One region of the Desulfitobacterium sp. THU1 genome, then DNA from elsewhere that is predicted to be linked to it. Evidence: a T-box and tRNA genes for the amino acid it is inferred to sense, from the RefSeq annotation. Region 1 holds a T-box; the other holds one or more tRNA genes.

Region 1 (16,322 bases):
AGGCGATCTTTGGCGATATCTAGGTAAATCGCGCTCAATTCTACAGCACAGAAGTTATGAACGCTATGATAAACCCAGTGGAATTCATATTTTTCATACCCTTGCAAAACACGGTCAATGACTTTTCCCAGTTGGAGCAAAGCCCAACGGTCGATTTCCGGTAACTCCTCATAGGCGACCCGATCCTTAGCAGGATCAAAGTCATTGAGATTACTGAGTAAGAATCTTAACGTGTTGCGGATCTTACGATAGGCTTCCGTCATCTGCTTCATGATCCGCGGTGAGGCGGCAACGTCATTTTTGTAGTCTGTTGAACAAACCCAGAGTCTCAGAATATCCGCACCCATATCCTTGGTAACTTGTAAGGGATCCACACCGTTACCTAAAGACTTGGACATTTTTCGGCCTTTCTCATCCACAATGAAGCCATGGGTTAAGACGGCTTTATAAGGGGCCTTGCCATAGGCAGCAACGGATGTTGAAAGGGAGGAATTAAACCAACCCCGATGTTGATCCGAACCTTCCAGGTAAAGATCAGCTGGCCAAGCAAGCTCTTCTCGCTCCATCAACACTCCTGTATGGCTGGTACCAGAATCAAACCAAACATCCATGATATCCGTTTCCTTGCGGAAGGACTTGCCACCGCAGGAGCAGGTGAAGCCTTCCGGCAAGAGTTCTTCGGCCGGACGGACAAACCACGCATCTGAGCCTTCGACACGGAAGATTTCTTGAACCTTGGTGATGGTTTCATCGGTGATAATCTCTTTTCCACAATCCTCGCAGAAGAAAATGGGAATGGGCACACCCCAAGTCCGTTGACGGGAAATACACCAGTCTCCTCGATCCGCTACCATGTTATAGATGCGGTCTTTACCCCAGGTAGGAATCCATTGGACATGATCAATTTCGTTCAGAGCTTCCTTGCGGAAACCATCAATGGAGGCGAACCACTGTTCAGTTGCCCGATAGATGATGGGGTTTTTGCATCTCCAACAGTGAGCATAGCTATGCTTAATCTTAGCCTCATGAACCAAGGCATGAAGATTCTTGAGGTCTTCAATAATCACCGGATTTGCCTTATCTACCTTCATGCCGGCATAAGCTCCGCCTTCAGCAGTAAATTTCCCTTGATGGTCAACAGGGCAAAGGACTGGCAGGCCATATTCTTTGCCCACGTTAAAGTCCTCTTCTCCATGTCCGGGAGCCGTGTGAACACACCCGGTACCGGCTTCCAGGGTTACATGATCCCCAAGGATGAGTACGGAATCCCGATCGATGAAAGGATGCTTAGCTATCACACCTTCCAATTCTTTACCCACAAAGCGCTTTTCAATAGGAAGTTCTAAATCCCAAGTCGAGCGTAAGCTATCTAGTAGCCCCTCCGCCACAATCCAATGTTCATTTTCTACCTGAACCTGTACATAGGTAAACTCCTCATGCAAGGTAATCGCTAAATTTGCTGGAAGCGTCCAAGGGGTTGTGGTCCAGATGATAACATAAGTGTTGTCCTCTGTAAGGACGCCCTTTCCTTCCCTGACAGGAAATTTCACAAAAATAGCATCCGATGTTTTCTCTGCGTATTCGATCTCTGCTTCAGCCAGAGCCGTTTCGCAAGAGGGACACCAATAGACGGGCTTCAAGCCCTTATAGATATAGTTCTTGCGTGCCATTTTACCGAAGACACCGATTTGAGCCGCCTCATACTCTTTTTCCAAGGTCAAATAGGGTTTTTTCCAATCTCCCCGTACACCTAGCCGTTTAAATTGCTCACGCTGAATGCCGACATACTTTTTGGCGTACTCCTTGCACATTCTGCGGAACTCAACCACGGAGACCGCATGACGGTTGACGCCTAACTTCTTTATGACCTGTTGCTCAATAGGCAAACCATGAGTATCCCAACCGGGGACATATGGGGCATCAAAGCCATTCATGGTTTTATATTTGACGATAATATCTTTGATAACTTTATTTAATGCATGGCCAAGGTGAATATCCCCATTGGCATAGGGCGGCCCATCATGGAGAATAAACTTCGGACGGCCGTCCCTTGCCTTTTGCACCGTGTCATAGATGTCTTGATCTTCCCATTTTTGCATAATTTCCGGTTCCCGCTGGGGAAGATTTCCACGCATAGGGAACTCTGTTTCCGGTAAATTCAACGTATCCCGATAATCCATAGTAGATTCCTCCTGTGATGAGTTAAAGTATAAAAAATCCCGATCCCTAAAAAGGGACGGGATATTACTCGCGGTACCACCCTTGTTGCCGGATGTCCCGGCCACTCGGAGTCCTTTAACGGGGACGAGGCGGAAGGCTTACTCAAAGTTTCAGCACTTCACTCAAAGGGGATACTCCTTGGTTCACCTCACAGGCTTTCACCATCTCCTGCTCGCTATAGAGGCTCCATTCAAGGACAGTCCTTTTCAACGCACTTAATTATTTAGAACTTTATGATACCAATAATAATACCCATACCTAGTGAGGTTTAGTCATTCAACACCTTGCGAACAATCGTAACCAGCTTGGCTTGGCCTTCAAGATTAACTGGTTCCCCCATAAACAAGCAGAGATAGGGGGTCTTTCTATCTTTCCACACGATGGTGAATTGATTAAGATCCTCGCGCTTTAAAGTCATAGGATAAGAATCCGGCTCAGTCGATAAGCCCACCACCACACCCCGTTGCTCCATTTCATCTAAAGCACGGAACGCACGATCCAAAAGATCATCACTGCCAGCCATCAAGATATCGCCCTCACGATAAGGACCAGGCTCTGCCTTGCCAATATAAATGACTTGAGCTTCTTCAATATCCTTCAGAGTATCAGGCGAAGAGGTCAGCTCTGTTTCGTGGCGCCCAATCTTCCCTGTGAAAAAACCTTGTTCCTCCTTATGCATTCCTAAACCTTGCACAAGAAAGTCGGAGTCAAGCTCCGAAAACAAAATGCTCTTCATAAGAAATCTTCTTCCCCTTTAAAAATGTCTAGATTTCATTCTAGCACAATCTCTTATGGTAGTGCAAGCATTCATGAGACAGGATTGTTAAGGAATCACGATAGTTTAGGAAACACGATCCTTTTCAAAGGCTTCCGCCAAATCCAATTGGGCAAGTAAAAAGGATTTTAGTTGAGTACGAATCATTTCCCGACGTTTTTGCAATTCTTCTATTTCATCATTAACATATTGCAGCTTATTCTGAGCTTCGGTTATTCGTCTTACTTTCTCTTGTTCAACTTCCTTGAGAATAAGTTCAGCCTCATGACGAGCAGCTTGTTTGACTTCATCAGCAGTTTGCTGAGCTAGCACCATCGTCTGCTGCAAGGTGGATTCTAATTGCTTGTATTGCCTTAGCTCCGCATCCAAACGTTGGACCTTATCTCTCAGTTCAAAATTCTCGGCGTAAACAACCTCAAATTCCTTGCTGACGCTTTCCAGAAACTTCTCCACTTCTTCCGTATGATAACCTCGGACCCCTTTGCGGAACTCTTTATTTTGAATATCGATAGGAGTTAATGCCATAATTCATCCCCCTCTTATGTCTTCCGAGGTATATAGCGAATGATGTTCCAAGCAATTCTCCCCTTGCGAGTCTCCATCGATTCTACTAAACGAACTCGACCGTAGCCCCGACAAGATAGAATATCTCCCTGCTTAACCTCTAGATCTGTTTTGGAAACTACTAGATCGTTACGCTTTACCTTCCCCTGTTTAATGTGCTCTTGGAAGATAGAGCGGGAGACATTAAAACTACTGGAAGCAACTGCGTCTATCCTTGATGATGCTACGGTAATGCGCCGCTCTTCTCCCTGTTCAGCTGGAATCTCCTGATCTCCTTCGACAAGCTCCACTTGGATCCGTTCCCGTCCGGCTTTATCCCATTGGCTGAGCAGAACATCAGCTATACCATGGGCTACTGCTACAAAAGCGCAGTGTTCACCGACGCGAATATCCCCAATCACTTCTCGTTTTAATCCCATACCCATCAGAGAACCCAAAATCTGACGATGTTCCATCGTCCCATGGGGATCAAGGGTCTTTGCTCTTAAAACCTTAACCTCACTGGCAACACTATCGAGCATACGATGATCGTCACCAATCAAAAACCGGGCTCTTTCCGCGTCAGGCAGTCCGCCCTCGGCTCGAAAAACGAGACCTTCCCGTCGCAGAATCCCTTCAAACCAGTTCCCTAAGGCTTGACTTAAAAAGGGAGTCCAAACCGGCCTTGAGGTGTTGAGGGCATCCTCGCACAAATCCAAGAGATGTGCTGCTTCAAGCTTCAACTCTTTATCAGACCAAAAATTCAAGCTAGTGCGATCCATACGATGGTTCATAATGTGCCTCTAAAAGGAAAGCAGAAGACGTAATAAGCCGGGCAAAACAGCCGTCTTAATAATCATAAGCGTAAAATAGGCAAGGATCGGCGAAATATCGATGCCAAATCCAGGTCCCCCAAACTGAAAACGCTGAAAGGGCTTCAGCAGAGGATCTGTAATCTCATAAAGTGCCCGTACCAAACTATTATATGGTACGTTAGGAAACCAAGAGAGCAAGGCCCGCGCAATGATAGCCCACATAAGGATCGTGATGACGGTGTGAACTACTTGATAAACGAATAGTATATTAATCACTCCTTATTTTGTTAAAGACCAGAAAAATCCCTTTTCCTTAAAATCATCCTTCATTTCCCCGGAAATATCTACATTATTGGGAACAAAAAGAAAAATGCCATTGCCAACCTTTTGCATGTTTCCACCCAAAGCATAGGTCGTCCCACTCACAAAGTCGACAATCCTTTTTGCCAAATTACGATCTGCATTTTCCAGGTTCACAATCACCGGACGGCGATTTTTTAGCTGATCAGCAATGTTCTGGGAATCTTCAAAAGCTTGGGGTTCGAGTACAACGACTTTAACCTGCTTTTGGGTATGGATACTTACTACTTGTGCCCCCTTGCGATTGTTTGTTGCTCTTGTTTCTTCTCGGACAACCTCTTCTTGGTCATCTTCTTCAAAATAATCGTCTTCAAAGTCTTCATCAGCAAAACCCATAATTCCAATCACTTTGTCTAACAACTTTGCCATTTTAGTAACCTCCTTAAAATCAATAAATGAATACTTCTATGTGAATCAAGTTAACAAACTATGTCCCTTAAGAGCGTTCACCAAATATCTGCCTGCCAACTCGGATCATCGTGGCACCCTCTTGAATTGCCCACTCAAAATCATGGCTCATCCCCATAGAAAGTTCCTTGAGGGCGACATGAGGTATATTGTTCACCTGAAGTCGCTCGTTCAGCAAACGCAGTTGACGAAAATAACCTTGTGTCTCTTCCTGAGAAGCACCTAATGCCCCTATAGTCATCAGGCCGTGGACCCGGACATGTTCGCAACGAGCCACTTCCGACAGAAAATCTTCCACTTCCTCGTCTAATAATCCTGCTTTCTGAGGATCGCGAGCGATATTAACCTGGACCAGGGTTGGCCAAATCATCTGCCGCTGTGCACCGTGATGTTCCAATGCTTTAAGCAAGCTTATCCTATCAAGGGAATGAATAAGCGTAATCCTAGTATCTAAATACTTTACCTTATTGGTTTGCAAACGGCCAACCAGATGCCATTCACAATCCTCAGGGAGATGATCCACCTTCTCTTGCCATTCCTGAACCTTATTTTCAGCAAAGGCACGTTGTCCTGCTTCATAAGCACAGCGAACCACATCGGAACTCATAGTCTTGCTCACTGCCAGAAGCTTTATTTCGGAAGGGTTGCGTCCACTCATAGCAGCCGCCTGATTCATCCTCTGACGGATATCTGAGATATTTCCATTTATATCCAATTCGAACACCGTCCATTTTGATTCAATTCTACAAAGAATGCCTATTTCCTGCTACTTCTAGACCACAGTTTATAATTGTGTGACATTTTTTATATTGATAGTAAGACCATCTAGACCCGTACGGGGATTGATAATGACAGGAATACCATGGGGTAAATTCTCAACACAGACGAATTCGTCATTTTCATCCAGTATTTTTACCTTGCGGTATTGGATAGCACTTTCCTGGACTACATAAACTCCCTGTTCTTCCCCCTTAATCCAAAGGCTACTTTTAGGAATCAGAATTCCGCTAACGGTAGGCTTCACAACCAGGGCAATCTCCTGAAATCTTTGCCGGCTTGTCCCATCGATATATTGGTTGAATTGAACCACCAACCCCTGGGGATCATCAAGAAGGCGCATGATTTTAGCAGTGAAGCTTTGATCGTTGATAAGCAACTTTACATTCTTACCCACCTCATACCCCTGAGTATCCACCTTGATTACCGCTACCGTAGGCAGAAGGTTATTGACGATTTTACCGATAACCTTGCCGCTGTCCACGCTGACCCCTGAACTCTGCGCCCTCTGAGCATCCTGACTAGGCTGAGAAGCTTGAGCTTCTCTATCGCTCGGATTGCTCTGAGGTGCAGGTGCTGTGGTCTCTGCGCCGGATTCAGAGCTACCGGCAACCGTCTGTTGAAGAATTTTGCTGACATCCATGGAAAGAAGATGCTCAGGAGTCAAAAATGTTTCCAGACCATCTGTTGCGGAATATACAAGTCCACCGATCGGTGCGACTAGGGTATTCGACTGGGCTAGGTTATCCTGCCCAAGGACAACTCCTCCCGATTGAATCGTTGCAACAGGGTCTCCTTTGCGGATTCGTTCTCCCTCTTGAACCAAAAACTTTGGTGTTCCTGCAGCAGGCGCCTTGAGGAGAGTTTCTTCACTGGCAAATACCACGGAGACTATCTGCTGATGTTTAATATCTCCTTGCTTCGCCAATTCCACCTTGAGAGAGCCTGTTAAGAAATTTGAACGGTAAACCCAGCCCAACGAACCGATGAGGAGTAGTAGAAGAGCCCCCACCCCAACGACTCGTATCAGGCTATAGACTAGTGTCCTTGGGCTCCTCTTCAATTGTTATCCCTCCATTTCTAGTCGGTAATTCGCAGATGAAGACGGATCCCGAGCCCAACTTCGATGTCACCCAAATCTTCCCTCCAGCTCCTTCGACAATATGCTTAACAATACTTAATCCCAGCCCTGTTCCTCCTTGCTCACGAGAACGAGCCTTGTCCACTCGATAGAAACGCTCAAAGACACGGGGGAGATCTTCTTTAGGAATACCACAGCCTGAATCACCAAACTCTAATCGAATGGCTTGGTTAACATAAGACGCATGTAGCCACACTTCACCTTTTGCAGTATATTTCACAGCATTCTCCATCAGGTTGAGAAGTACTTGGCTCAACAAATCGATTCCCATAGCTACTTCCGGCAATTTACTAGGAATTACGACTTCAAGATCAATACTTTTAGCTTCTGCATAGGGTTCTATCACCGGTTTAATCTTTTCATATGCCTCTTGGACCCTACTTCTACCGCTGCTGACATCTGGGCGTTGGTTTTCAATTCGAGATAGGGTCAGCAATTCATCCACTAAGCGTTGTAGGCGTAGAGTCTCCTTATGAATAATATTAAGAAAGCGCTCCCGCAAGTCGGGGTCCTCTGCCGCTCCATCCATAAGGGTCTCCACAAATCCCTTGATCGAAGTCAGAGGTGTTCTTAGTTCATGAGATACATTGCCAACAAACTCTGTCCGCAACTGCTCTAAACGACGAAGCTCTGTTATATCATAGCAGACGATAACCGCTCCCTGGGAACGATCCTTCTCTCCCAAAATCGGACTGACCTGAACGCGAATCATCATTTTGGAACGCATAAGAAGCTCGGTTTGTCCGGGGAGACTTTTCTCTAAAGCCGTGGAGATAAGCTCTTCTAACTCTTCAAACCCACTTAATTCAGTAAGGTATCTATTCCTTACCGCTTCCTGCTTTTTACCGAAAAGCTTCTCTGCAGCGCGATTCAGAAGGACGATTCGTCCCACATGGTCTAGGGAAATGACCCCTTCTTGCATTCCTGCAAGAATCGCTTGGATCTTTTGTGATTCTTGACGGTTAGTGGATATACTGGCCTTGAGTCTCTGCCCAAGCTCAGCCACCTCTCTGGACAAGCTTCCCAATTCATAAGTAAACTCCGGTAAATTCGTGGGTAGGGACTGTTCCTGCGCAATCCCTCTAACAGCACTGTAAATCCTTTCTATCCGTTCCCCGAGCCGGTCAGCAAAGAAGTAAACAATTCCACCCGGTAGAAGTATGGCAAGGGCAAGTGCCATGAGATCTATCTCCATACTAATCCCAGTTTGCTCTTGAGCACCTAACCAGAAAAGCAGAAGAGAAAGAGCTGAGACCAAGAGGTAGATTGCAATAATGAGCCATTTAATTCTCATAATCTAACCTTTCAACCGATATCCTATACCCCGCAGTGTTTCGATATATTCGGGATCGGAAGGGTCTTTCTCAATTTTTTGGCGGAGATGTCTCACATGAACATCCACAGTTCGTGTATCTCCCGCATATTCATAGCCCCAAATTCGTTCTAAGAGTTCATCTCGGGTATATACCTTACCAGGATGAGTGGCTAATACACGCAAAAGTTCAAATTCCTTGGGGGTCAGTTCTATGTATTCCCCTCGTACAGACACTCGGAAACGTTCTAGATCAATACGCAGGTCCTGACGAACTATGTCTGTCTTCTCTTCACTTGGCTTATTGCGTCGCAGCCTTGCCCGAATTCTTGCTACCAGCTCTCTAGGACTAAAGGGCTTCGTAAGATAGTCATCTGCTCCGATCTCCAGCCCAAGTACTTTATCAATCTCCTCACCCTTGGCGGTAAGCATAATCACCGGTAGATCAGCAAGCTTTGGCACCCTGCGCAGCTGGTTGCATACTTCAAGTCCGCTCATACCTGGTAACATAATGTCTAGTATCACAAGATCGGGGACCTTTTCCTCTATAACACTTAAAGCCTCAGATCCGTCGGAAGCCAACAGTACCTGATAGCCCTCCTTCTCCAGATTAAACTTAAGTAGCTCTTGAATTAGTTCATCATCATCAACGACCAAGATAACGGCCATGATTACTCCTCCCTTTTTGGCAAGCGACGAATCCAACCCGCCATTCTTCCTGTCTTCGGGCCCTCTCTGCGATGGGAAAAGAAGGAATCTGTATGACAGGCAGTGCATTCACGGGCGATCCAAATCTTTTCCGGTGGTATCCCCGCTTCCCTTAGGATCATCGAGTTAGCCTCCTGCAAATCCAACTGGGAATGTCCTTGTCGGCCAGGTTTTAGAAAGGGTGTTTTTGAAAAGCTCTTCTCGAATTCCATCCGTACGTGTTCATCCACTTCATAACAGCAGGGCCCGATACTCGGTCCGATCGCTGCCCAACATTCTGCAGGGTCACCCCCTCGTAGACGAAACATTTCTAACATCTCACTCACAATCTTCCCCGAAGTACCTTTCCAGCCCGCATGAGCAATCCCTACCGCTTGGAGAAGAGGATGATAGAAAAACACCGGGACGCAATCCGCAAAGAAGGCCATAAGAGCAGTATGGGTCACAGTTATTAATCCATCGACACCAGTAATTACGGTGTCAAGAGAATCACTCCCTCGCCCGGCATCCCTTTCAGTAACTTGATGGATCTTTGTTCCATGGACCTGTTCCCCTAGAGCGACCTCTCCTGACAGAGCATTCCATTCAGCAAACCATAACTTGCGATTAATTTCCACTTGGTTTGGGGAATCCCCCACATGGAGTCCAAGATTTAAGGTCGCATAGGGAGATGAGCTAATCCCTCCCCAGCGTGTAGAAAATCCAATCTGAATACCCTCCGATTCCCATACGGGAAGAGTAAGATAGACTAGTTCTTTTCCCTGGCGCCAACTCCATGCCATTTGATTACCCCCATATTCATCCTATTGTAACTATACCATAAAGTTCCTGAGGGATGTACTCCCCGAAAGTCCTATTCTTGGCATGATTTAAGCCTCCTAAAGGATTTTTCCTTCAGAAGGCTCTTCTATCTTTAACAAGAATTCATTCTCATTAACGGCGATCATCCACCAAGACATTGAAGTCCGGCAAATCAGTAGCATCGACCAAAATTACATCGACCCCAATCTTCTTCACACGCTCCCAGGGAATGAGAATATCCTCATTTCTCCCGCCGAAAAAACCCCAGCTTCGAGAGGCGCCCTGCACCACGATCCCTTTAATGGAGCCTCGTTCTAAATCCAGATCTAAATCTTTGATGGGGCCCAAGCGGCGACCATCTTTGATATTTACGATATCTAATAAGCGTAGCTCAGAGATCCGCATTTCTTCTACCTCCCCTCTCCAAATTTATATTCGAGAGGGAAGATGATTATTCTAAACTAGACGAACTTACGCATATGTCCTAAGGCTGCTTTTTCTAAGCGGGAAACTTGGGCTTGGGAAATACCAATTTCGTCGGCAACCTCCATCTGAGTTTTGCCATGGAAGAAACGCAAGGACAAAATAAGCTTTTCCCTTTCACTTAGCCGCCGCAGGGCTTCTCGAACTGCGATACCTTCTAGCCAGCTGTTATCGGAATGCTTCTCATCACCGATTTGATCCATCACGAAGATGGGGTCTCCCCCATCATGATAAATCGGTTCAAACAGGGAAATCGGCTCCTGGATGGCATCTAAAGCAAAAATAACCTCTTCTCTGGGTAATGTAAGCTTAGCAGCAATTTCCGATACCGTAGGTTCTCGTGAGCATTCACTGACCAATTGGTCTCGAACTTGTAGCGCCTTATAAGCAATGTCCCGTAGGGAGCGACTGACCCGAATTGGGTTGTTATCCCGTAAATATCTGCGAATCTCACCGATGATCATGGGAACCGCATAGGTAGAGAATTTTACATTTTGACCAAGATCGAAATTGTCAATGGCCTTCATCAAGCCAATACAGCCAACTTGAAAAAGATCATCCACATACTCTCCCCGATTAGTGAATCGTTGAATTACACTCAGGACTAATCTTAAATTCCCATAAATCAACTTCTCCCGTGCTTCTTTTTCGCCGCTTTGATAGGCAATGAATAATTCCTTCATTTTTGCGCTACTAAGAACAGGCAACTTTGAGGTGTTCACTCCACAGATTTCTACTTTGTTTAAAGCCATTTGAGCACCCTCCAAGCCAATTTTCTCTTGGAAGAGTATGCCCGATGGGATTGAAACTTATTCCAAACGAATGAATTCTTTCCTTAAACGGCGGATTATTCGCTTTTCTAAACGAGAAATATAGGACTGGGAAATGCCCAGCCGATCCGCTACTTCCTTTTGGGTTTTTTCCTCACCATTGTCCAAGCCAAAGCGCAATTCCATAATCATTTTTTCCCGATCTGTCAGCCTTGCCATAGCTAAATGCAAAAGCTGGCGATCCACCTTTTCCTCCAGTGGTCGCGAGATAATATCATTTTCCGTACCAAGCACATCGGAGAGTAGCAATTCATTGCCATCCCAATCGATGTTCAAGGGTTCATCGAAGGAGACCTCCGTGCGTGTCTTATTATTGCGACGCAAATGCATGAGAATTTCATTTTCTATGCAGCGCGAGGCATAGGTGGCCAGCTTTATCTTCTTTTGAGGATCAAAGGTATTTACGGCTTTAATCAAGCCAATGGTTCCGATGGAGACGAGGTCTTCGATACCGATCCCGGTATTCTCAAATTTTCGGGCAATATACACCACTAAGCGCAGATTTCTCTCGATTAGAATATCACGAACACTAAAATCCCCCTGCTCCAAGCGTAATAGAAGCTCGCCTTCTTCATCTGAATTAAGTGGAGGAGGCAGCGCTTCACTGCTACCCACATAATAGATTTCATCCCAACCACCGATTTTGCGTATCAAAAGCGATTTAATCTTAAAAAACCATAATTTAACGTGTTCTACTATCCTTTTCATTAGCCTTCCTCCGCTCCTCGAACATGCTCTGGATGCAGCAAGGCTTGGTAGGTTCTATCCGAACTAAGCCCATGCTGCACTAAAGCTAAGGTTGCTTTCATTTCTTTCGGTTCCGACAAGGATGTGCAAACCACCTTATGGGGTCGGATGCCGAGAAGCCAACTCTTATGTCCCACCCCTTGATAGGGGATAAAGACAAAATACTTAATCCACAAGGAATCAGACTGCCAGAGCCATGGCCAGGGATCTTCTAAGTCGCGCCAAGCTCCCTGCAAAGCTGGTAACAGCTCTTCAGGCATGACCGTTGCAGCTATTTCCTCCTCCACCAGAATGACAGGATTACCGGTGAGGGGGTCTCGCAATTGGTTCCCCGTATCCAGTAATGCTCTCACCGTGATTGAACTTTCATCACCCATTTCTGCACCTAGGTCAATCCGGAGATCATAGAGTGTGGCTCTCGTCTGGGCCGCTGATCCTAAAATGCTCTGCCAGGCATTTTGACTAACCCACCATAATCCTACCCCTAAAGGCAGGATCCAAAGGTTTTTCATGCCTATGCGTAAAGAGCTGCCAAGAATGCCATCGAAACTAACCCAGCCCCAGACAGCATAGACGAGCCCTCCAAGACCCGCCGAGACAATCCAAAATAATAATAGTGTCTTGAGATAAGGCCGTATCCCTCGATAAGGAAATGCAAGCCCAATCATAAGCATAGGGACGAGAAATTTGCTCAATTCAAAAACGAACGAGGCCGGAGCATAGGCAGAGAGAATTACCGGAATTTCTCCAGCCATCACTCCGGCCGCAAGCCTCTTGCCTCGGAGGGGAAAATTCAATAAGTGGGCAACGAGAATTATGAGCAAGGCATCCATACTCCCATTTACTACTAGATCAATATCTAAATACCTCTCCATAACTCATAGTAGCCCTTTCCACCATCTCTCCCAAATTATACCGAATAAGGAGAATAAAAGCTGTCGGAATAGGCGGGAATATTTAAGAAAACTATTGCGACTTGTGACTAAAAATCGCGTTTGAAACCACCTGACCACAAAAAAGCCATAGTCTATGACCTTAAGGGCCCAAACTATGGCTTAGATACTTAATTGATATTACACATGATTTTGTTAGATAAGTTTTGTCACATGAGTCGAAAGAAAACTAACAGCTATCAAAACTCAAACAAGATAACACTCTCTTAACGTTTGCGACGCAAAAACTCTGGAATATCTAGCTCCTCAGCTGTGGCTGCCACGGGACGAATCGCCTCATTAGCACTACCTCTTAACCCAACAGTAGCAGATTTCTGTTGTTCAAATCCTGTTGCAATGACAGTCACCCGAATCTCTTCCTTGAGGCTTTCGTCAATTACGGCGCCAAAGATAATGTTAGCTTCCGGATCAGCTGCCTCTGCAATGATTTCCGAAGCTTCATTAACTTCGAACAAGGTTAAATTCGAACCACCAGTAATGTTTAAGAGGACCCCTTGTGCACCCTCGATAGAGGTCTCCAACAAAGGACTAGAAATAGCTTTACGGGCAGCATCTGCCGCTCTATTCTCGCCGGTAGCTGCTCCGATTCCCATTAATGCTGAACCTGTGTTACGCATAATCGTCTTCACATCGGCAAAGTCCAGATTAATCAAGCCGGGTACAGCAATCAGGTCAGATATCCCTTGAACCCCTTGACGCAGCACATCATCAGCAATCCGAAAAGCCTCATGAAGAGCTGTATGCTTGTCCACGACTTGGAGCAACCGATCATTGGGAATAGTGATCAAAGTATCAACTTTAGACTTAAGCTCGGCAATTCCTTTTTCTGCCTGCATAGCCCTTTTTCTTCCCTCAAAGGAAAAGGGACGGGTCACTACACCTACTGTTAAGGCTCCCAATTCTTTAGCAATTTCAGCTACGATTGGTGCTGCACCAGTTCCAGTTCCGCCGCCCATTCCGGCGGTGACAAAGACCATATCTGCACCTTTAAGGACATTTATTAATTCTTCGCGACTTTCTTCAGCGGCCTTCAGACCGATTTCCGGATTCGCACCCGCACCAAGACCCTTGGTAATTTTATTACCAATTTGGATCTTCTCTCCGGCACGTGAGAGGTTGATCGCTTGAGCATCCGTATTCACCGCTACAAAATCTACACCTTTTAAGCCGGCTGTAATCATACGATTTACAGCATTATTTCCACCACCGCCAACTCCAATCACTTTGATCTGGGCAAATTGATTAAAGTCCATGTCGAATTCAAGCATTTAGCTTACGACCCCCCCGCTAGTATTAGAGCATTACCTATTCATGGTCACATTCAAGTGATAATGACACAAAAAAACACCTGTACTCGTGATAAATTCTATGAACAAGCAGTTTATCCTTCTTTTCACTTCAACTTTTTTAATAGGAAATATCATCCACAAAGCTATATTAGATGGATTCTCAACAAAAAGGGTGGTCTACCCCTAATGTACTCTTTTTTGAAGCAAATGTCTGCGAATTATCGCTAAGTTGTTGAATAAGCGGACTCCAAAAGCCACCACAGCCGCTAGGAATAGGTCGACCCCGATTCGGTCACCTACATAAGCAAGTATTCCTGCCAACAAAATATTGGTAAAGAAACCGGAAAGAAACACAACAGAGTCAAAATGGTTCTCTTGAGCGGCTCGGATACCTCCTAAGACAGAGTCCAGGGCAGCTAAGATGGCCACAGAAAGATACTTTGAATATTCTACCGGAACTGAGAACGGACTAAACCAGCCAATAACTAGTCCAAGTATGAGCCCTAAAATTGGTAACCACATTCAAAAAATTCCTCCTCATTTAACGACCTATTACTGGCTTTGCGGCGGTAAAATCAATATACCTTACCCCGTTCTTAAAAGACTTATACCCTTCATCATTGATCAATACAAAAAGCGACTTAAGCTTGTCTTCCCAAGCGTCTGCTTTACCTAGGCGGACTTCTACTCCATCCGTCAGATAAAGGGTAATCTGTTCGATCGTATTCACATAGACTTCCCCAATCCATGGCTTTAACTCCTCAGGGGCTTGTCCGACTACTTTTAGGGCGGCCTTAAGTCCAGGGATATCCAACTCCAGTCCCGGGCCAGCAGTATCAGGGATGGTCAATCCATTAATCACAGGATAACTTAGTTCCGGCCATCCTTCAAGACGGCGTAGATAGATGCCTTTGTGGTCTACCTCCACTACACCTCGAGGGACGGCAACTAGAGCAACTGGAGTCCGTTCTGTAATCTGAACGACCAATTGGTTGGGAAACTTTCTTTTTAACTCCACAATCTCCACAAGGGGATGGAGCTGCACCTTCTGGCTAAGTTGCTTTAAGTCCAACATGAAAAGATTCTGCCCTGTTACATCCGTAATTAAACGCTCAATTTCGTTGGGAGGAATTTGTTTCAGACCTTCTATCTTCACTGTCTGAGTCGTAAAATAACTTGACTGGAAGAAAAAACTCATACCTACTACGAAAAGTATAACAAGTATTGAAATATACAGAAAGGATGTAGTCGATTTCCTAGACTCCATGATCACTCCTCCTAGCTTCCTAGTATATCGAATACAACCCTCTCTGTCATGTTTTTCTTTTCAACATATCCGACCGTGCTCTGATCAAGAGCTTACTCGTTTCAGCTTGGCACCCAGACTCCGATATTTATCTTCTAGATTATCATAGCCTCGATCAATATGCCCTACCTTTTCCAGTACAGTGGCCTCTTCTGCAGCTAAAGCTGCCAGGAATAGAGCTGCTCCCGCCCGCAAATCTGTAGCTTCGACAAAGGCCCCCTCCAGCCGCTCCACCCCGCGAATAATCGCAGTTCGCCCTTCTACTGTAATCTGGGCTCCCATCCGTCGGAGTTCATCCACATGTTGAAAACGGTTTTCAAAGATAGTTTCTGTCATAATACTGGTGCCCTCTGCTGTCGCTAAAAGCGCCATGAATTGAGGTTGCATATCCGTCGGAAAGCCGGGGTGTGGCATGGTCTTGCAATCCACTCCCTTAATTCTTCCCTTACCTCTGACGCGAATAAAATCATCGCCCACAACAATTTCCGCTCCAGCTTGCCGAAGTTTTGCTATTACCGGCTCCAGATGCTCTGGGATCACATTGCTAATCTCAATATCTCCCTGTGTCATTACTGCTGCCACCATATGTGTTCCGGCCTCAATCCGATCAGGGATGACCGTGTGCTCAACAGGATAGAGTGTGTCAACGCCCTCAATGCGCAGAACATCCATGCCCGCACCACGGACTTTCGCTCCCATCTTATTCAAGAAATTCTGCAGATCAATAATCTCTGGTTCCCGAGCCGCATTGTGAATCGTAGTGGTTCCCTTAGCCAGTACTGCCGTCATCATCAAATTCTCAGTGGCTCCAACACTGGGAACATCTAGATAGATTTTGGAGCCCTGTAGCCGGT
Region 2 (16,322 bases), on a different contig from region 1:
ATAATCCACAAGTGGCTCGTGGATAGGGAAAATCCCGGTTGCGGCTACATGAATATCTTTGTAGCCCCGTTGAGCGACGACGGCCATCACTTGATTGAGGACATAATCCCCATTTCTCAAGTGGTGATGGAAGGATAGGGTCATCCCATCTTTTAGGCCCACTTTGTCTAAGGCTTCTTCAATACTAGCTAAAAGCTTCTTCTCTCCTGGTTTAACCGAGCGAAGGGTAACCGAGGCTTTGGCTCTCTCTCCGTAATTGGCAAAGGCCCCCATGAAAGGTTTAACCTCACCATATCCTTCTATATAATCTGGAATCTCTCTTCCAAGTATATTTTTCATGGTACTTCTTTCATCCCTTTCCTAAATCGTGATTTACTGAAAAATGGTATTGAGAGTATCGACTTGGCGACCATCCAAGGCTAGTTTACCGGTAAAGCCCAGTCGTCTTGCGGCCGAAGCGTCATTGGCCAAGCCTTCGTAATCATTACCGTCTGAAAATATGGTGTCGATAGCGTCGATTCCGGCGGCTCGGCAGGCGATGCCAACTCGGCCACGCACATAGTAGAGCTCTGCTCCCTCTTTTGTCCGTTGTGTACCAAACTCAGCCATGAGTCCTTCCCCGTTGAACCACAACCCGGTCACCCGAGGTGAAGAGGATATGAGCTGATTAATATTTTCTATACCTGAAGCGGTTTCCAAAATAGGAATGATCTCGATGGACCCCTCGGGAAACCCTTCCTCTTTTTCTATTTTAGTTAGCAGACCTTCTGCTTGCTTAATCACTTGCTCGTTTGCCTTGGGGATAATGAGAGCACCTGGCTTTACTCGGGCAATACGATCCAAGTCTTTTTGTCCCTCTTCCGTATCGAGTGGATTCACTCGAACCATTACTTCTACCTGAGAATAGTCTAAGAAGCTCAAGGCTTCTCTCACCAAATTACGGGCACTATCCTTGTCTGGGGCTGCTACCCGCTCTTCTAAATCAAAAATCACCACATCCGGATCGAATACAGGTGCATCTTGAATGTGCTTAGGATTGTTACCGGATATAATCAAAAGACTTCTTCTTAGCCTTTTCATATAAAAAACGACTCCCTTCTTTTCTCCTTAGCAATAAATAAAACAGTGTTTCAAAACCATTTTATAAAACACTTACCCTTAAAGCTTTGTCCTAGACAAGAGCTCTCTCCAAGGCAGTTTGAACACGAGCTCGAATGGTGTAGTTCAAGGCCCCTTTATCCTGAACCTTAACAGTGACGTCTTCTGCACCCATTTCCGCGACTTGGTCCTTGACTACTTGCTCAATTTGCTTGCCAAATTGTTTGAGGATAACGCGTTTGGTTTCCAGCTGAACTTGAACCCCGCCTTTTTCATTAGGCGCTACGGTTACAAGCACGTCATTGGATTCTAAGGCCCCTGCTTGTGCTGTTTTACTGATCTTCATAAAATCCCCTCCTTAATTCTAAAATATTTTAACGGAAATTCTGCCGTCATTGGCTTATTTCCGCTTTTAGCTATGAACCCTAATTCTCTACAGCAGATTTATCTAGCTTATATTTAATACGGTTGCTTAATCTCGACAATTTATGCTAATAAAAACCTACTATTCTTTTTAGTTTAACCCCATATTTCCTCCTTTGACAATAGGATTACCTTATGTTGCAAAAGTTTGAAAATTCGTTCGTATTAAGAAAAAATTTGCCGAGACAATGACCTCTGAATCGATTATAATTCAGTTAGCTGCTTATTAAGCTAAGATCAGACTTATTTCACATTCATAAGGAGGCGTCTTTGTTGAGTATTTTTGAAGCTCTGATGTTGGTGTGTTTCGGGGCCGCCTGGCCTTTTTCTATTTATAAGTCTTATGTATCCCGTTCCGTGGAAGGCAAAAGCGCCTTCTTCCTGATCATTATTTTAATAGGCTATGTCGCTGGTATCCTCCATAAGCTCTTCTTCCAATATGATTTAGTTATCTTCCTCTATGTCTTGAATCTCATCATGGTATCGACTGATTTTATGCTCTATCTGCGCAATCGCCGCCTGGCTAAAATTCATCAACAGATTTCCTAATCCTCCACCAAATCACCGATAGTAAAAGATAGAACAGGGCACGATATTCATAGAAAAATATTAATGGGAGTGACTTAGCTTGAGTGAAAATAAAAGCGAATTGGAAGAACGTCTTATGGTCGGTTTACACGGAGCCCCCGAACTCAAGCTGGGTGAGAAGCTTGAACATCTTGGGGTATTTCGAGAACGTATATTGAAATTACTGACCAAGGACCAAGTTGACGATAAACAGGTTTACCCGGAAATCGAGGAGGCACTGAAAGACCCACGGTCTACCCGCCTCCTCCTCAATGGAGATTTAGCCTTTGATTTTCGCGCCAAATATATAAAAATTGCTCGGCAATACAATAAACCTTATACAGTCGTCAACGACCCAAAGTTAAAAGGAGAAGTCGGCCTTGTGGTGGCTTCTGATCAGGCGGTGGATGTCGAGCAGGTAGAAGTCGAATAGATTGGACTTTCTACGGCTTTAAGACAACTTTGATACAGTTATCCTTCTTCTCGTCAAATATCTCATAAGCATGCTCTCCCTTATCCAAGGACAACCGATGAGTGATGATATCTGTAGCATCAAACCGTCCAGTTTTAATATGATCTAGGATCCGATCCACATAAGAATGAGCAGGACATTGTCCCATTTTTAAGGTGATATTTCTAGAGAAGAAATCTCCTAAAGGAAATAGATTATACTTAGCTCCATAGACACCCACTAAGGACACCGTGCCACCTTTGCGTACTGCTTGGGTGGCAATTTCAATAGCGGACTTCGATCCTCCTTGGAGCTTCAAAATAGTCTCAATCTTTTCGATCGTAGAGGCTTTACCATCCATGCCTACGCAATCAATGACAACGTCTGCGCCTCCGCGGGTTATCTCCTTTATATATTCCCCGGTATTATCATGTTCTTCAAAATTAATAGTTTCCACACCGTAATTCCGATAAGCATGGTCCAGCCTATAGCTGATGTGGTCTACGGCTATCACGCGCTTGGCTCCCTGAAAAATAGCCCATTTTATGGTCAGTAGACCCACTGGTCCACACCCAAGAACAACAACTGTATCTCCCTTTTTGACTCCACCGTTTTCTACTCCCCAATAAGAAGTAGGCAGTATGTCTGTGAGAAATAGAACCTGTTCATCCGTTAGTTCCTCTGGAATAATTCTAGGTCCCACGTTGGCGTAGGGAACTCTTAGGTATTCAGCCTGTCCGCCATCATAGCCTCCAAAGGTCGAGCTGTAGCCAAAATAAGCCCCCGTTTCCCCATTGCTATTGGAATTATCACATTGGCTCCACAGGTCATGTTCACAATACCAGCAATGCCCACAGGCGACGGGAAAGGGAACAATGACTCGATCGCCTTTTTTTACCTTATAAACCTCGTCTCCAACTTCTTCAACTATACCCATGGTTTCATGCCCTAGCACAAAACCCTCCGGCATATTGGGCACCATACCGTGAATGAGGTGGAGGTCCGATCCACAAATGGCTGCCGAAGTAACTTTAACGATGATATCATCTTGGTTGATTATTACTGGGTCACCTACATTTTTAACTTTTACATCTCGAACTCCCTCATAGACAATAGCTCTCATTAAGTACACCTTCCAGAAAGTTATTTTAGATAGCTTTCTCTTGGCGGTGGGGAACTATTCAAGGCTGATGAGGTTAGTTGAAGACAAAAAAAGAGCTGCAAAATGCAGCTCTACATAAGAAACTGAAGATCAGGCGAAGCCAATCTATAAGCCGGGTTCTGTTCCTTCCTTTCAGAAGGTGATGATCATCTATCTAGGACCGCTGTTACCAACGGCCTCAAGCGACCTTACCCGGAGACAAAAACGGGCCGTTTTATAGTCTCCCTATTCAGTCTTGCTCCAAGTGGGGTTTGCAGGGCCAACCTGTCACCAGGCTGCCGGTGAGCTCTTACCTCGCCTTTCCACCCTTACCTACTCGAAAGTCAGTCCAGGGACCAACCTCCGCTATCGGCGGTATATCTCTGTTGCACTGTCCTTAGGATTCCTCCCACTGGGCGTTACCCAGCACCTTGCCCTATGGAGCCCGGACTTTCCTCAGAAGCAACCTTTCGGTTCCTGCTTCCGCGACCATCCGATTGACTTCGCTTAACTATATTACTTCATTCTACTCTTTTGGTCAAATTCTTTAATATGGTTCTATTTCCAATCTAATTAACTTTTTCTAGAGCTTTCTCAGATTCTTGCAGTTCTTCCATCTCTGCATCGATATCCATAAGGGATGTAATTAATTTTGCTTTATTATCTATGCCGCCTTGAGACAACTTCATGATGATACGATCACGCTCTTGACTTAGAATTTCAGTACGACTCATAAATTATTCCTCCTTATAATAAATGAAATTTAAGTGAGCTGCACTTAAATTCAATATAATTAAGTGAATTTTCACTCTCTATTAGTCTAACAGATCTTTCAATTCTAATCCGTGATTCAAATCACGAGATTCGTTTTCTGCAAAGAACAAATGTTAAAATGAAATCATTCAATTCTCACTCTAAATATCTCTTCCTTCGACACTATTCTACCGTCAAAAATCATATTTGTCAATAATTTTCTGATTTTTCTATAAATTACCTGGCCTTGCCCAAATACAAAAAGGGGTATGGCAACTACTTTCACAAAGCAGTTGCCATACCCCTTTTGCTTGACTAACCGAAATCTATAGCGACTTCCAAGGGCTTTTCATTCTTTGGCTTATTAGCACTTCTACTCCATTTAGGGCTTTTTCGCGACTTAGATACTCAGCAAGGGACTGTACCATGGCGACTTCACCCCAGAAATGCCCCATATCGATGATGGATAATCCTGCCTCTAGAGCATCTAGGGCTTCATGATGATCCACATCGCCTGTAATCAGAAGATCCACTCCATTAAAGAGAGCCTTAGGGATAAAGCTACCACCGCTGCCATTGACGATAGCAACTTTGTGAATGAGCCCTTGAGGGTCTCCCGCTAAACGTAAAATAGGTTCTCCAGCCAGGTTTGTGGGTGCAAGCTTCTTCATTTCCACAATCAGTTGGTTTGCTATGCTCTCCAAACTCACCGGCTGCTTGAGATATCCCTTCACCCCATAGCCCTGAGCCACACCTGTGTTATAAAGTGGTATCAAGTCATATGCAGGCTCTTCGTAGGGATGAGCTTTTCTCAAGGCTTTTAAGGAACGCTCGATAAGCCCTTCCGATAGTATGCTCTCCAGTCGAATTTCATCAACGCAGGTCAATTCTCCAATCTCACCCAGAGTAGGATGTGCACCTGCCAAGGGGCGAAACATCCCTGTTCCTTCCCCTGCAAAAAAACACTCGGAGTACTCAGAGGCATGGGGGCCATCGGTTATACCAGCTCCTACCCCTGCTTGAGCAAGAGCTTGACGAACTAGCTCCACATGAGTTTGGGGAACATAAGTAACGAGCTTTAAAAGCTTTTCACTATTCGTAACTCGTAAATACTCCATCTTATCCAGAGCTAAAGCCTTACCTAAGCTCCGGCTGGAAGAGTAGGCCGATTGATCCAAATTGGTATGGGCAGCATAATAGGCAATCCCGGCCTGAATCAGCTTAAGAGGCAAGTGTGCTCCTTGATTATCTGAACGTAAGTTCTTTAGGGGCCGGAACATGATCGGGTGATGGGCGATAATCAGCTGGACATCCTTTTGGATAGCCTCTTCTAAAATTTCTGGAGTAAGATCTAATGTCATTAGAACTCTGTCGACGGAGGATGAGAAGCCGCCCACCAACAAACCCACATTGTCCCACTCTTCAGCCCACCCTTTGGGGGCAATCTTTTCGATGGTTTGAGCAATTACACCGACTGAAACAGACATGTTTCCATCTCCTCCAACACCCTGATGCTCAGGTCATACTCATCAATTCGCTTTTGCACTTTTTCTTGGGCTGATTTTTTCATCTCACCAATGGTCCTATGTAAATTGCGTTTTTGCTCATGAAGCAGAACTCGCAGTTCTTCTTGGGGGTCTTCGAGACACAGGGGGCCAAATTCCCAAATCCATTTCCTGATTAGGCTCTCGGTAAGCTCTTGGACTTGCTCTTGCTTTTGTAGACTTTCCAGAGAGGTTACAGCTACGTGAAGCTTCCTGAGGCACTTCTCAACCATTGTCTGCAATTCCTCTCCAGTGTACCCTGCACGACGGGAGAAATGCATGACTATGTAGACACGTCCTTCTTCCGCTACATAGCGTTCCTGTATCAGCTTCCAGCCTTCTTGAAGCAAGGTTAAGCGGACTTTGCCTTCTGCCCCCTGAGGCTGCAAAATGAGGTCCTTAATCCGCGACATCACCAACCCCTGGGCGGCGAAAATCTCCAACATCGTGTTCCCACCCATCCCCGCTAAGGTCAGGGTATCCACCTCCCCCGGCTGAATCGGCGCTAGCCCATCTCCATAGCGCACGTCAATAACCGAGTTTAAACCACGCCCTTTGATGGCCGCACAGGCTGAGCGATACGGTCCTTCGTGGACATCCACCGCAACAGCCTTCTTTATTCTCCCACTTTCCCAAAGGTAGATGGGCAGATAGGCATGGTCTGTGCCAATGTCACCAAGTTGCGAACCCTCAGGCACAAATTTAGCCACCATTTGTAGACGTGGACCAATACTCACCGAAACTGTCATAGGAAATCCCCTTCCGGTCCCTTTATTTTGGGGTATTTATATCTGGCATATGTAAAAATAGCGAGATGCAATACACATCTCGCTACATTCATTCTTAGTGGTGACCCGTACGGGATTCGAACCCGTGTTACCGCCGTGAAAGGGCGGTGTCTTAGGCCGCTTGACCAACGGGCCATTTTGGGTTGGTGGGCCCACCAGGATTCGAACCTGGGACCAACCGGTTATGAGCCGGGGGCTCTACCGCTGAGCTATAGGCCCAAAAAAAATGGCTCCCCGAGTAGGATTCGAACCTACAACCTACCGGTTAACAGCCGGTTGCTCCACCATTGAGCTATCGAGGAATGCTCTTCGCAGGGTTTATTATACGAGATTCGTATTTACTAGTCAAGCTTTAGGGATAAATTTTAATTTTAAAATTTATCCCTAGCTCAATCAAACAGATGAACAAATCCTCTATTTTCCTAAAGCAGCTCTTATTCTAGGTAATCCTTAAGCTTTTTGCTCCGGCTGGGATGGCGAAGCTTCCGCAGTGCCTTTGCTTCAATCTGACGAATCCGTTCGCGGGTCACGCCAAATTCTTGACCAACCTCTTCTAAGGTACGGGTGCGACCATCATCTAAACCAAAGCGTAGACGTAATACCTTCTCCTCACGAGGAGTAAGTGTTTCTAAGACCTCTTCCAGCTGTTCCTTCAAGAGGATGAAGGACGCTGCTTCAGAGGGCGCCGGAGCATCCTCATCGGGGATAAAGTCCCCTAAGTGAGAGTCTTCCTCTTCCCCGATCGGAGTCTCAAGGGACACTGGCTCTTGTGCAATTTTCATAATTTCCCGCACTCGCTCCACGGAGATATCCATTTGGGTAGCGATTTCCTCAGGGGTTGGTTCGCGCCCTAATTCTTGGAGGAGCTGACGGGAGACGCGGATAAGTTTATTAATGGTCTCCACCATATGCACGGGAATCCGAATCGTGCGGGCTTGGTCTGCGATCGCCCGGGTGATCGCTTGACGAATCCACCAGGTAGCATAGGTAGAGAATTTAAAGCCTTTAACATAATCGAATTTTTCTACTGCTTTAATAAGACCAAGATTACCTTCCTGAATTAAATCCAGGAATAACATACCTCGACCTACATAACGTTTGGCAATACTGACAACCAGACGCAGATTAGCTTCAGCTAAACGGCGTTTGGCGCTTTCGTCTCCTTGCTCCATCCGTTTGGCCAGCTCAATCTCTTCCTCAGCAGAAAGAAGGGGAACTCGGCCAATCTCCTTCAGGTACATACGGACCGGATCATCAATCCCCACACCTTCAGGAATAGAAAGGTCCACATCGACCTCTTCTTCTACCTCATCCTCATCCACATCGTCATCTACTATTGTATCATTGACCTTGACTAAGGCTTCGACTTCACCCGCTTCATTGACGACGTCTATTCCCATTTTGCCAAGTTGTTCGTACACTTCGTCAATTTGATCGGCAGTGAGCTCAATTCCTTGGAGGGCATCCATGATCTCCCGGTAGGTTAAAGAACCCTTCTTTTTGCCTTGCAATATCAGTTCTTTCACCGCATCGAGCTTCAATTGATTAACGCTCATGGATTCCCCTCCTTCCTGAGGTTCTTTTTTGTTTGTGCTCATGACCTTAGTTTTCGCCACTTCTCAACCGCTCTCCTATCTCCTTTAACAGGGCAAAAGCGCCTGCCAAATCGCCGGATTTTTCTAAGTCCACCATGCGAGCCTGAAGCTCTTCCACTGTTTCTTCCTCTTTTTGCGAATGTATCTGTTTCAGACAGTCTTGAAAAAGCCGTTCCGGATTGGCTAGGTCTATCTCCTCGAGCATGAGTTGTGCAGCCTTGCTTAGCAAGGTATCGTCATCCATGTTCGGTAGAGCCCCTTTTCCGAGATTAGGTGCTTTTTCAATATGATTAAATATCTGTTGATGATAGGGTACTTTCCAAAATCCTGCTTCGAGGTGTGTCTTCAATTCGGAGAGGGGAATCAACTGTTCAAGCAAAAGACGCAAGAGAATTCGCTCAGCTCGATACGCCCCGTCAGAGACTGACACTCCATTTGATGATGGATTTGCACACCTATTGATATTATCCCTGTTTTTTACAGAAATATCCTGTTTCTGCCTTAATTTTTCCTTCTCAGCAGTCTTTTGCGCAGTTTTTTGATCGAATCCGGCGATTTCCTCTTGGACCTTATCTAGAGTTAGACTAAGCTCCAGACTTAAGAACCGTTCATACCCTTCTCGTTCGACCGGGCTCTGTACCTTCACAATATCGGGTGCTAGTTCTCGGACTAACTCCGCCTTCTCCGGGGCTGATTCGGGGGGGGTGGTTTTGATCAAAACATGATATTTAAATTGAATATAAGGCTCTGCTTGGGCGAGAGCTTTATTAAATTCTTCTACTCCGAAGGTTTTTAAGTATTCATCCGGGTCCTTAGCTCCGCTGAGACTTAAGACGTCTACGCGAAAGCCCATATCCCGCACTATTTCTCCGGCTCGTAGGGTTGCCTGAATTCCTGCCTGATCCGCATCGTAGACGATCACCACTCGTCCAGTATAGCGGCGAATCAGTTTTGCCTGATCACGAGTTAAAGCTGTTCCTAATGAAGCTACTGCGTTCTTGAAACCTGCTTTTTGCAAGGCGATAACATCCATGTAACCTTCTGCCAACAATGCGAATCCACGCTCGCGGATTCCTTGATGGGCTCGGTGCATACCATATAAATGATGTCCCTTGTTAAAAAAAGCAGTCTCAGGTGAGTTTAAATATTTGGGGGTTGAATTATCTAAAACCCGCCCGCCGAAACCGATGGTTCGCTGACGCGAGTCAAGAATCGCAAAGATGACTCGATTACGAAAACGATCATAAAATCCACGGGTTCTCCCCTCCGAAGACTCTCGTTCTAAAGCAAGGCCCGCTTGAACCACCTCTTGGGGACTTACTTTTCGTGCACTCAGCGCCTCGAGAAGACCCTCCCAGCGATCTGGAGCATAACCCAAACGAAATTGCTTGATGGTTTCATCATCTATCCCACGTTGCCGAAAATACTGCCTTCCTGGTTCTCCTTCGGGCTTATTCAGCAAGACTTCATGAAAATAACCCGTTGCCCAATCGTGAATCTCTTCCCAACGACGTCGACGGGTTTGTAGCTCCTTCTCTCGGGGCGAAAGTTCTTTTTCCGGAAGAATAATGCCGTGTTTTTCAGCTAGATTCTCAACCGTCTCAAGGAAACTCCAATTTTCTTTTTTCATTAAAAAAGAAAAAACATTACCACCTGTATGGCAACCAAAACAATAGAAAATCTGCTTCTCTGGGGTTACCGTAAAGCTCGGCGTTTTCTCCGCATGAAAGGGACAGAGACCTAAGTAATTCTTCCCTTTGCGTTGAAGCCGTACATAATCGGAAATTGTATCGACGATGTCCGAATGCAATCTAACTTCCTCAACGATTTCTTCAGGAATTCTATAATCCACCGATTGTTCTTCGCCACCCTATGCCATATTTTTGACAAAATGTCAAGATAATAGTACTTTATTGTTCGCCAAAAAACTCAAGAATCCTCTTTTTAATTACTTCTTTAAAATCTGGCGTGATTGGTGTACAATATATATTCTAGATATATTTATTATCTCTAATTATTATTCTACTTTGCTTAACTATTTCCTCCTTTATTTCGACTTTTTCTTTCCTATACTTCCAATAGAGCCGTTGACCCTTTTCCGGCTAGCCTTTACGTGTTAAAATGAAATCAGAAAGGTGGGAGGCCAATCATGAATAACTTGAGATTTCGCAGTTTCATCCTTGCTTTTTCTTTCTTGTTTTTTCTCTTTACTGCGGTAGGCTGTGGATCCGATGATATCTCTAAAAATACCCCGCCCACGAATACCTCTTCACCAAATGGCGCTGAGCCCCAAACCCCCGAACCTTCTACGTCCGTTAATAAAACAATGGATGTTACACTTTATTTTCCTACCCCTGATGCTTCAGGACTAGTCGCTACCAAACGCACCCTCAAGGTCACCGAGGAAACTAGCGCGGCTGCCATAAAGGAGATTTTCAAGGAATTTACTAATCCTCCAACGGGGTCCGTTGCCCCCCTTCCTGAGAAAACTGCACTGCTCGATGTTAAGATTAAAGACGGTGTGGCAACCCTTGATCTTTCTAAATCCTTTCGAGAAAATTTCAAAGGCGGTACAACTGGGGAGGAAATGGTGCTTTACAGCATCGTGAACACCCTTACTGCCCTTCCGGATGTTCAAAGTGTCGAGTTCCTTCTCGAAGGGGAACTCAAAGCAGCTATTCTCGGCGGCTTAGACACTTCAGCTCCCGTGGAGCCAGATGAGAGCTTGATTTTGAAGTGATTCTGAAGAATAAGAGTGAAGTATTACGACATATAACAACAGTGAATGGCGAGCCTACTGGCTCGCCATCTTTATTTATTCAGTCTTAAGGTATATATATGCTAGCAAAAAGTATAACTTTGGAAGGAAAGGCTACTACCTCGGCACAAAATTAATGCCTTGGCACAAGGAGCCTTTGAAAGAGTTCGATGGCGTAATTATCGGTCAATCCTGAGATATAATCAACTACCGCTTTTACTTGATCTTCATTGGCCCACTTGAGATACTCCTGAGGAAGTTGAGATAAATTCTCCATATAATAGTGAAACAAAGCCTGCACAACATACTCCCCTTTGCGGCGTTCCTCACGAAGGGTATCGTTATTATAGACTCGCTCAAACATGAAGATTCTAAACTGCTGCATGGCCTCTGCCACGAGGGAAGATTGCTTAATAGCGGTCTGGTTCTGGGAACTCTCGATCATATCTACCACCATCGTCGTGATCATCTGGCTTGGCTTTTCCCCTAGAGTTTTTACCACAGGTTCAGGTAGATCGCCTTTTTTAATCAGTCCTGCTCGTAGAGAATCATCATAGTCGTGACACAGGTAGGCGATGCGATCCCCAGTCTTAACAATCTGACCTTCTAAAGTATAGGGTATTCCTTCACCTGTATGATTAAGTACACCGTCCAAAACTTCCCGGGTTAAGTTTAACCCTTTCCCTTCCTCCGTGAGCACAGTAAGGATACGGATCGATTGTTCATTATGCTCAAAGCAGCCGATGAGCTTTGCGATGGCCTCCTCTCCCACATGTCCGAAGGGCGTATGCCCCACATCATGGCCCAGAGAAATAGCTTCAATTAGATCTTCGTTTAGGCGTAGCCCCCTGCCGATAGTGCGGGAAATCTGGGAGACTTCCAAACTATGGGTCATGCGCGTCCGATAATGATCCCCCGTAGGGGCAATGTAGACTTGGGTCTTATGCTTAAGCCGACGAAAGGGTTTGCTGTGCAAAATCCGGTCCCGGTCCCGTTGGAATTTCGTCCGAATAGTGCATTCCTCTTCCTCTCGATCCCGTTTGGCTTCACTGCTTTTGGCAGCATAGGGCGACAGCCGCTCCCATTCTTCTCGCTCTGTCCGGAGCCGAATATTCTCGCTCATCTTTACTCCCCCTTAGCGGCTTGAGTTACTTATTAATATTATACCATGAGAGATGGACAACAACGAATTCTTACTTGCATTACTATCTATAAACAAAACTTGGCTGGCGCCACGAAAGCACTGCTTTCGCACTTGTTGTCGTTAGACGACGGCGGCTGCCTAGTTGCGTTATACTATCGTCCGATGAAAATTTATATATTAAGATACGTGCAAGAAAAAGAGAACCACAAAATGGTTCTCTAGAAGGGGGTTCCATCTACTCGGACCCCATAGAGCCGGAACAGGTCCTCAACATTTCACAAGAACTACATAGCTCACTCTTATCACTGGCGATTAGGCAGTAGCTCCCCTCGATTTTCCAACACGGCTTGGATTCATTAATGATTGTCGAGCTATTCTTCAATGCTCCACCTTTACAATTACGATTATACCAGCAGGAATACATAGCCGTGATCTGTTTTACACCCGCGATGTTCAGGCCTTTTTCATCCATTAAAAATTTAATGAATTTTAAACGCAACAAATCGTTGTTGGAATACTTTCTTTGGTACTTTGCCCGATCCGGATGAATCAGGTTGTTTCTTTCCCAGACCCGTAAGGTTTCTGGATGTTCCCCAATTAACTCAGCCACTGTGCCAATGCTATAAAGGCCTTTTTCTTCGTCCAGCATCACTCACCACGCTTATCCGATATTTTCCTCTCGAGATCCTGCCTTTTTATCTATTCCGGCTCATTCTGATTTTATACCTTTTGATCAATAATCTCAATATTATTATATATGTTTCTTATGGCCAACGGATTTGTGCTTGAAAATGAAAAAACAGAGGAAAGGTGTCACAGCACCAATTAACCTCTGCTTTTCAAAATGTTTAAATTCCCCTTAGATATAACCGATAACTAATAACGCTGACCGACTAGCTTTTTTCCGATAAGAGCTTGACTGTTTCGCTGTTGGTCTTAGGAGCTTTCACCTCAAATTGCGGAGCAGCCACTCCCGTTCTGGCCTCAGTCGCCTTATTGATCGCCTGATAAGCATAGTCTAAGGATTTACTAAGGCTATCGAAGGTCAGTTGAGGATTATGGAAGCCCATGGAGTTTTCTGCTCCAACCCAGTCAACATAGAATTGGGCCTTACGCTGGAGACCGCGCGCTTCTTCGAGCAGAGCTTTATTAGCTCCTTCAGCATCAGCTGCCGCGATAGCTTCGATCGCTTCAACATTCACATTCCCCACTGTAGCCATCGTATCCGCAACTTTATCTTGTGTATAGAATACCCGCTCTTTTAGCCATTCTTCGCCTTCCCGATGGCATGTCATGCAGCTTTCATTCATCGTCTTAAGCGGGCTGGTCCACCAGTGCGAAGAAATCTTTTCGCCACCATTCATGCTATAAGGCATATGGCAATCGGCGCAAGATAAACCGGCCTCGGCATGAGTACTTCCTGAAAATGTTTCAAATTCAGGATGTTGTACCTTAATTTCAGGTGTTCCTGCTTTAGCATGCTTCCAATCAGAGAACCCTTTTTCTTCATAATACGCGAGAATGTCATCCGGGGTGGTGCCTTTATCCCAAGGGAAAGTGACTACTTTCTTATCTCCAGCGAAATAATATTCCACGTGGCATTGAGCGCAAGTCATTGTCCGTAGCTCTTGAGTCGTTAACTTATCAGGATCTTTACCCAACCGGGTGAGTGTATCCCGTAAAGGTGGTTGGGTAATAACTAATTTCATGGTTTGGGGATCATGACAATTAGCACAGGTTATACCTTCAGTGATTTTACTCTTGAGATCATGAAAATTAGCGCCATAATAGGCATCGCCCATCTCCTCCACTACACCGGATATATTGGCTGATTTACAAGTCCAGCAGGAGGCGATACTCTTTTCATTGATACGCTTAATTTTTGACACATCTTCAAGAGTGTAGTTGTGACCCCTATCTTCATTATATTCGATAGCAAATCCATAGCCGGCAAATATCTCTTTTAAGAATGGCCATTGGACTAACTTATCATATTCCTCAGAGCCACCATATTTGCTACCCTCGTTAGACATCTCCGAAGTTCGCATGAATGTATCATATTGCTTAGGATAATACTTGGCATATTCGTCGACGGATAGGGTTCCGGGCGCGATTTCCGCACGGTAAGAAACGGCCTGCTGACTACCCGATGAAGCGCAGCCAACGGCAACTAAACTGATGGCTACGATGACCATCAAGCTAAGGAGTATTATTCCACGTTTTCTCACAATCTCTACCTACCTTTCCTTTCCCTTAACGATAATTACTATGAGGAGTATAGCGGTGACAATCAAAACATTGTCGACTTGGATCCATGCTAATATTTCTCACCACATCTTGATGACAGTTTAAGCAGTTATTCTGGACCATTTCGTTATTCTTTTCGTTCATTCGAATACTGTCAGGTACATCACTAAAGGTATTGTGATAAAGATGTTGAACTCCTGAGGTAATCTTGGTATAGGTCTTCGTCGCATAGTTGGTTTGATCGGTATGACAATCATTACAGCCGACTATATCCCGGTGCGATGAATGACTCCAGGTTCCATAAACAGGTTCCATGACATGACAAGAGACACAATAACTAGGATCCTTCGTAAGTGCATGCACTCCTTGAACACCTACGACAGCAGTTAGACACAATACTGCTAACAGGCCAATGACTAATGTCTTCCTAGATATTTTTTTGCGTTTGCCACCTTGAGTATCGGTTTCTTCATGTTCCGCCCCGCTATATTTCATGATTTCCCCCCTTTCTTTTCATGATTTTCCTAAGATCCTTTTCTCCCTCCCTATACCCATCCACATAAAATTATAGAAAAAAAAGGACTTAATGCCCATTAACAAAATCATGTTAAATTATTAACAAATTCTTAAGGAAGCTGTTGGCCTTGTGTAGCGATACAAACTTAGCTCAAAGAATGACTTACAGCACAGATCAGAAGAAATAACAAAGGAATAGTAAAGGTATCTGTCAAATTTGGCACTGGTGCAAAATTTGACAGGCCTACCTATGAAGGACAAGCCGTTGCCTTGATGCAAGGAAACCCTCCTCCTGTAAAATATATACAGGAATCAGAAATGTGTGATTTAAAATTTTAGATGCCGGCGAACATAGATAGTAAAAACAGGGTATTGCTCCTTAGAGTTAAGGAACAATACCCTGTTTTTAGCATACAATAATATTTATAGTTGTTGATGACGGAGCATCTTTAGAATACATGTTTCTCGGTGTTAGCGGCGAACCTTCTGAAATTGTTCATTAGCAATGCAACAAATACAACCCAAGGAATGAGAGAAAGCAAAGAGAATATCATGCCTAACGTACCAGCCGATGACGGAACAATCATAAAGAATCCGGAAGCCAATCCCCACAAGCCAACCGATTTTTTAAACTGGGGACTCTTCATCACTGTATAGGCAAACAACAGTAGGCATATGGTACTCAATACATAGTAAACATTGAAGGCGGTGCCTGTATAGCCGGCCATTAAGGCTTCACCGGCGGCCAAATAAACCATCTGCTGGTCTGGAAGCGCCTGAGCATACTGATTACTTAAGGTTAGCATTTCAAATGCCGGATTCGAGGGATAGTAACAGGCAACGCCAATCAAGCCAAGCATCATTGCCAATAAGACAACAACTGGACGTTCATGAAATAAGAGTGTAAATAGGGCAAAGTAGATTATGCAAACAATCACATTGTTAAACAGATATAGAAAGTCTAAGCTCAGCAACCCTAAGAAAGGATTTTGTTGATAGAGTTCAAAAAGGCCTTTGACGGTATCCGGAGGTGGTGCCATTACAAAAATAATAATTTGCATTGGAATAATTACCAGCATTGCTAGGGCCAAAAAATGAGCAACACGATATAGTGGCCGAAAGTTAATTTGTAAACCTTGAATCATAATTTAGCCTCCTTTTAGTTTCCATTATCCTTTTTGAATAGATAGTTTATAAGTTTTACAAGTTCTCCTTTAATGTCCTCTTGATTCGAAGACCCATTGGATGAGAAGCTCAGCACAATCATTCCTTGGAGTGCATAAATTATAGTTTTGGC

What was found. A T-box is a leader RNA that pairs with one kind of tRNA and senses whether it is charged. The one in region 1 lies ahead of ileS (isoleucine--tRNA ligase), so its partner is inferred to be a tRNA-Ile.
Region 2: it has a tRNA-Ile gene. The T-box ahead of ileS (isoleucine--tRNA ligase) is inferred to sense a tRNA for this amino acid. The anticodon was not compared.

What each region holds. Positions count from the first base shown of each region.
Region 1 is NZ_JBBWUA010000002.1:242,540-258,861, forward strand. It holds gene ileS (isoleucine--tRNA ligase) at 1-2,180, opposite strand, end outside; T-box leader at 2,230-2,439, opposite strand; gene AAC978_RS03415 (hypothetical protein) at 2,489-2,956, opposite strand; gene AAC978_RS03420 (DivIVA domain-containing protein) at 3,062-3,520, opposite strand; gene AAC978_RS03425 (YlmH family RNA-binding protein) at 3,535-4,332, opposite strand; gene AAC978_RS03430 (YggT family protein) at 4,342-4,629, opposite strand; gene AAC978_RS03435 (cell division protein SepF) at 4,633-5,082, opposite strand; gene AAC978_RS03440 (YggS family pyridoxal phosphate-dependent enzyme) at 5,150-5,836, opposite strand; gene AAC978_RS03445 (HlyD family efflux transporter periplasmic adaptor subunit) at 5,906-6,961, opposite strand; gene pnpS (two-component system histidine kinase PnpS) at 6,930-8,333, opposite strand; gene AAC978_RS03455 (response regulator transcription factor) at 8,337-9,020, opposite strand; gene pgeF (peptidoglycan editing factor PgeF) at 9,023-9,841, opposite strand; gene AAC978_RS03465 (YlmC/YmxH family sporulation protein) at 9,993-10,265, opposite strand; gene sigG (RNA polymerase sporulation sigma factor SigG) at 10,322-11,095, opposite strand; gene sigE (RNA polymerase sporulation sigma factor SigE) at 11,153-11,881, opposite strand; gene AAC978_RS03480 (sigma-E processing peptidase SpoIIGA) at 11,881-12,795, opposite strand; gene ftsZ (cell division protein FtsZ) at 13,080-14,141, opposite strand; gene AAC978_RS03490 (small basic family protein) at 14,346-14,684, opposite strand; gene AAC978_RS03495 (cell division protein FtsQ/DivIB) at 14,704-15,429, opposite strand; gene murA (UDP-N-acetylglucosamine 1-carboxyvinyltransferase) at 15,514-16,322, opposite strand, start outside.
Region 2 is NZ_JBBWUA010000019.1:45,680-62,001, forward strand. It holds gene citF (citrate lyase subunit alpha) at 1-339, opposite strand, end outside; gene AAC978_RS13295 (HpcH/HpaI aldolase/citrate lyase family protein) at 373-1,080, opposite strand; gene citD (citrate lyase acyl carrier protein) at 1,172-1,444, opposite strand; gene AAC978_RS13305 (hypothetical protein) at 1,795-2,070, shown strand; gene AAC978_RS13310 (YueI family protein) at 2,150-2,521, shown strand; gene AAC978_RS13315 (zinc-dependent alcohol dehydrogenase) at 2,532-3,662, opposite strand; RNA gene rnpB (RNase P RNA component class A) at 3,794-4,185, opposite strand; gene AAC978_RS13325 (hypothetical protein) at 4,250-4,414, opposite strand; gene AAC978_RS13330 (Nif3-like dinuclear metal center hexameric protein) at 4,760-5,920, opposite strand; gene AAC978_RS13335 (tRNA (adenine(22)-N(1))-methyltransferase) at 5,899-6,726, opposite strand; tRNA gene AAC978_RS13340 (tRNA-Glu) at 6,825-6,900, opposite strand; tRNA gene AAC978_RS13345 (tRNA-Ile) at 6,910-6,984, opposite strand; tRNA gene AAC978_RS13350 (tRNA-Asn) at 6,993-7,067, opposite strand; gene rpoD (RNA polymerase sigma factor RpoD) at 7,200-8,381, opposite strand; gene dnaG (DNA primase) at 8,368-10,212, opposite strand; gene AAC978_RS13365 (GerMN domain-containing protein) at 10,510-11,100, shown strand; gene AAC978_RS13370 (deoxyguanosinetriphosphate triphosphohydrolase) at 11,252-12,241, opposite strand; gene AAC978_RS13375 (MerR family transcriptional regulator) at 12,498-12,911, opposite strand; gene AAC978_RS13380 (ammonia-forming cytochrome c nitrite reductase subunit c552) at 13,156-14,490, opposite strand; gene nrfH (cytochrome c nitrite reductase small subunit) at 14,516-15,004, opposite strand; gene AAC978_RS13390 (hypothetical protein) at 15,475-16,170, opposite strand; gene AAC978_RS13395 (TetR/AcrR family transcriptional regulator) at 16,185-16,322, opposite strand, start outside.